DNA from 2 places in the Dietzia sp. 111N12-1 genome. Region 2 is predicted to be linked to the other one. Evidence: riboswitches for the same ligand, from Rfam matches in the RefSeq annotation. Region 2 holds a riboswitch; the other holds the start of a gene.

Region 1 (2,384 bases), on a different contig from region 2:
GCGTGGTGGACGGTGCAGTCTGCGACGGAGCGGGGGAAGACGGAAGCGGTCGACGACGGAGCGGGAGAAGTCGACACCTGATCAGGCGGGGTAACCGGACCCGGGACAGGCGCCGTGGTCGCGGTTGGCGACGACCGGTCCGGGGTGGTGGTCTGCGCTCCGGCCGGCGCGGGACCGAGGGTCAACGAGGTGGTCACGGTCGCTGCGATCGCGAGCACCCTGAGGCTGCGGGTCATCTGGTGTCGTCGAACTCTCGGATCCGGGTCACGCAGGGCGCGGGCGCCCAGCCGACGCCTACGGTGGAATCGGGTACCCGAGAGGGGATGTTACAGACGACAGACCCCGCCGGTGACCGGTTCGAGACCGGACGCCGACGGGGTCTGCGGAGGTTCGGGGAGCGACCCGACTCAGTAGTAGCGGGTCGCACCGTAGAACGGCATGGAGTCCACCGGCGCGTAGCTCACCGAGGTGCCCGAGTACGGGGCGTGGACGACCTGGCCGTTGCCGGCGTAGATCCCGACGTGGCTGGCGCCACTGTAGAAGGCGACGATGTCGCCGGGCTGCAGGTCGGCCTTGGAGACCTGGGTGCCGCCGCCGATCTGGGCCTGGCTGGTGCGCGGGATGGAGATCCCCGCCTCCTTGTAGGCCCACGAGGTCAGACCGGAGCAGTCGAACGAGTTGGGGCCGGTAGCGCCCCAGACGTAGGGCGAGCCGACCCGGGTGGTGGCGGCGTCGAGGATGCGCTGGCCGGTCGAGACCACTGGCGCGGGGGCGGCGAACTCGACGGGCGCCGCCTGGGCCTGGGCCTGGGCCAGGCCGGCCGGGAGCTCGATGCCCTCCGGCAGGTCGAACGAGACCTGGTTCGGCACGCCGGGCAGCCGCAGCTCCACGGGGACGTCGACGGTAATGGGTGCGGCGGCGGCGGTCCCGGAACCGGCGACAGCGGCCCCGGCTGCGAGCAGGCCTGCGGCGGCGACACGACGGCCGGTCGAGCTGGTCTTGATGCTGTGGGCTCCCACGAAGATTGTTCCTCTTTCTTCCTGCGGCACCGACCGGGTTAGCTGACGGGTTCGGACACGGAAGTCTGTCCTACGCTTCGGACCTGTAGGCCCTCGTGCGATTCACCCCAGTGGATCCTGGTTCCCCGGTGCGCCCTTCGGCGCTTAGGTGTGACCCCGGCTCCCCGCCGGCAGGCTGGCGATGACTTCCGAGGTCTCGAAAAGGTTACGAAACCGTCTCGTCGAAGTCCAGTTCATCGCTCACGCGGCGACGTCAGCCCCCAGAATCTCGACCGTGGAGACCATTCCGACCTCGCGGAGGATGTCGATCGCCTCGCGGACCTCCGGGTCCAGAACGTAGCCGCACGACTCCGGAGAAAGCTCGTCCACCTGCGGTTTTCCGGCGTCGAGAACGGCGATGATGCACCCGTCACATGCGGCGGGCCCCGCGGGACATCGCACGCAGTCCATCGTGAACATGATCTACCTCACACTTCGTCCTGGGCGTGTTGCCCGTTCGTTATCGAGCCGCGATCCGGGCCCGGGGTGGTCGTACTGCGGGGCACCCTAGGGACAAGGTCCGACAACCACGGCGGGGCCGGCCGTGTCGGAGGGCGGGGCTACCGTCTCCGGCATGCCCCGATCCCCCTCCCCCGTCTCGACCGGGGTGCAGGCAGCTTTCGACGATCTCGAGCCTCTGCTGTCCGACGTCACGTTCGTCGTGGTCGACCTGGAGACGACGGGCACCCGGACCGGAAGCGACGAGATCACCGAGATCGGCGCGGTACGCGTTCGGGGCGGCGAGGTGCAGGCGGAGCTGTCGACGTTCGTCTCGATCGACGGTGCCCTGCCCGGCCACATCAGCAGACTGACCGGGATAGCTCCGGACGACCTCGTCGGTGCCCCGAGTCTCGGCGAGGTGATGTCGACGTTTCTCGAATTCTCCCGCGGGGCCGTCCTCGTCGCCCACAACGCGCGGTTCGACCTGGGGTTCCTGCGGGCCGCCGCCGCGTCGACCGGGCACCCGTGGCCCGATCCCCCGTCGGTCTGCACCCTGGCTCTCGCGAGGCGGGTGCTGCACCGCGGGGAGACACGAGGCCACCGGTTGGGAGTCCTCGCCGCGCACCTGGGGGCCACCGTGGAGCCCAATCACCGGGCCCTGCAGGACGCCCGCGCCACGGTCGACGTGCTCCACGCACTGATCTCGCGGGTCGGCGACTGCGGGGTCTCGACCCTGTCGGAGTTACGGGCCTACGACGGTCGCCTCTCCCCGGAGGTGAGGCGGCGGGCCGCCATGACCGGGTCATTGACCGAGGGGCCCGGTGTCTACGTGTTCCGGGACGACGCCGGTGGCGCCCTGTACGTCGGCTCGTCCGGCGCGGTCCG
Region 2 (2,384 bases):
GCGGGAGGCCTGTCCCCTTTCGGGCAGGAGACCTTCCCGCTGCCGCAGCATCGGCTGGGCTACCTCCACCCGGAGACGGTGGTCAACAGGACCGTCCGCACCCGCTGAGCGCGACGCACTCACACACCGCGACGCACTCACACACGAGGAAGGGCCGCCACTCCCTGCAGGGGGTGGCGGCCCTTCCTCGTGGTCCGTGGACCGGGGCTGCGCGGGTGACGCGTCAGTTGGCCAGGTAGGTGGCGAAGAAGCCGTCCACCAGGTCCTGGTTGCCGGCGTAGGCGGCGTCGACGGCGTCCCGGTTGGCCTCGTAGGTGTCGGCGATCGGCAGCACGATGCCGCGGCCCTCGGCGAAGGAGGACAGGGTCGCCACGTGATCGGCGGCGGTGACCGCCTCCGGGGCGGCGGGCGCGGCCGGGGCGTGGGCACGCGGGGCCGGCGCGGGCGCCGGGTTGGACAGGTCGCGCGGGGTCGGCGCGGAGTTCAGGCCCAGCTTGGCCGAGCAGGCGGGCCAGGCGCCCCAGCCCTGACCGGCGAGGGTCTTCTCGGCGATCGCGATCTGCTGCTCGCGCGTGGCCTGGTTGGCCGTCGGGGCGTACTGCGTACCGCCGTAGGCGGCCCAAGTGCTCGGCGAGAACTGCAGGCCGCCCTGGTAGCCGTTCCCGGTGTTGATGCCCCAGTTGCCGCCGGACTCGCACTGGGCCAGGCGGTCCCAGTCGGAGTCGGGGGCGGCGTTGGCGGCCGGCGCGAGGGCCAGGCCGGCGGCGGAGAACGCGGTGCCCGCGAGGACGACCTTCACAGCGTTCCTGGGCGCTGAGGAGGCGGCGGCACGGTGGCGTCCGGTGTAAGAGGTCATGTCGTCAGTCCTTTTCACTCTGTGCCTACGGGGTGAGCTGTCGGGTTCGGACGAGTGCGTCCGGCCGCCGGTGGCGGCTTCACCCCAAGGCGACCATCGGTCGCCGGGCCGTGGTGGGCCCTGTCGGGTCCCCCGTCCCCGCCCGGGTAATGGTCACTGTGGCATCGGCCGCTGGGCGGGGTTCGGTAGGTGCGTCCGATGCCGACTCGCTGACGAGTCTGCTACGAAACTGTAGCGGTCCGATGCCGGATCGTCACCATTCTGAAATAAACCGAGGCAGTCTGGGTCTGACGTGCGTGCCGTTATCGGCTCGTTACCAGCGGTGTTCGCGGGAGGGTGTGGTTGATCACACCGAGGGCGGTCGCGAGCCGAGGATGGCGTAGAGCAGCCCCAGTAGGAACCCGACCGGCGTGAACAGCATCGCGCCGAGATACAGGAGGGTCGGCGCGTCGCGGCCGAGCACGAACGGGGTCAGCGCCGCCGCGACGGTGAACAGCACCCCGATCGTGAAGATGACGAGCGCCGTCACGAACAGGCCCCGGCGTCGTGGCCGCACGGGGTCGGCTGCCCGGGTGGACGCCGCGGCGTCAGGTGTCCAGGGGTCGTCGGCGGGGCGTCGATCGTCGGCGGTCACACGGGGAGGTTACCGCTAGCCTCGCGGTGGGCACCAACGCGCACGAGGGTAGTCTCGGGGCATCAGTCATGGTTGTCGGTCGCGTATGCCGCGTCCGGTCGGAAGGTGGTTCGCGGTGCCCAGCGGCAAGGTCAAGTGGTACGACGCGGAGAAGGGCTTCGGCTTCCTGTCCCAGGAGGGCGGCGAGGATGTCTACGTGCGCTCCGAGGCGCTCCCCGCAGGGGTCGAGACGCTGCGTCCGCGCCAGCGCGTGGAGTTCGACATGGTCTCCGGGCGCCGCGGCCCCCAGGCGTTGCGCGTGGTGGTCCACGACGAGCCGACGGTCGCGGAGGAGCGGGCCCCGAGGAGCGGGCCCCGACGTTCGGCGGACGAGCTGCACGGGATGGTCGAGGACATGATCAAGGTGCTCGAGTCGACCGTCCAGCCCGAGTTGCGCCGTGGTCACCGTCCGGAGGCCAAGGTCTCGGGCCGGGTGGCGTCGGTGCTCCGCGCGGTCGCGCGCGAGCTGGACGCCTGACCCACGGATCAGTCGGCGTAGGTGAAGCGCACCGACCACTCGCCGTTGAGGATCGACTCCGACCCGTCAGCGGCATAGACGATCGCGACCGCACGGATGGCGAGGCCGTCGATCCGGCCCTCCTCCGGGGTGGTCACGGGCACCAGCAGCTGGCCCGGCCCGCCGGCCTCGACGGTGTAGTCGCGGGAGCCGTCGGCGCGGATCTCGTAGACGTCCATCGTCGACGCACGCAGCTCTCCGGGCAGCCGGACGGTGAGGACGTCCTCATCCTGCACCCGGAACTCGCCGACCGGATTGGTGAAGGTGTTCCCGTCCAGGTCGGTCGCGGTGAACGGCAGCACGGTCACCTGGCTGCGATCGCTCGCGACGGTCACCTC

Evidence for each region. Region 2 has a riboswitch for cyclic di-AMP ahead of AYO52_RS02430 (transglycosylase family protein). Riboswitches for the same ligand answer to the same signal wherever they lie in the genome.
Region 1: it holds a riboswitch for cyclic di-AMP, as region 2 does, so the genes downstream of both, AYO52_RS04335 (C40 family peptidase) here and AYO52_RS02430 (transglycosylase family protein) in region 2, are expected to answer to the same signal.

The regions. Positions count from the first base shown of each region.
Region 1 is NZ_LSSV01000023.1:13,645-16,028, reverse strand. It holds gene AYO52_RS04335 (C40 family peptidase) at 408-1,019, opposite strand; cyclic di-AMP (ydaO/yuaA leader) riboswitch at 1,032-1,180, opposite strand; gene AYO52_RS04330 (hypothetical protein) at 1,260-1,469, opposite strand; gene AYO52_RS04325 (DEDD exonuclease domain-containing protein) at 1,633-2,384, shown strand, end outside.
Region 2 is NZ_LSSV01000013.1:93,198-95,581, reverse strand. It holds gene AYO52_RS02435 (hypothetical protein) at 1-108, shown strand, start outside; gene AYO52_RS02430 (transglycosylase family protein) at 224-856, opposite strand; cyclic di-AMP (ydaO/yuaA leader) riboswitch at 865-1,021, opposite strand; gene AYO52_RS02425 (hypothetical protein) at 1,203-1,490, opposite strand; gene AYO52_RS19165 (cold-shock protein) at 1,606-2,007, shown strand; gene AYO52_RS02415 (DUF2771 family protein) at 2,016-2,384, opposite strand, start outside.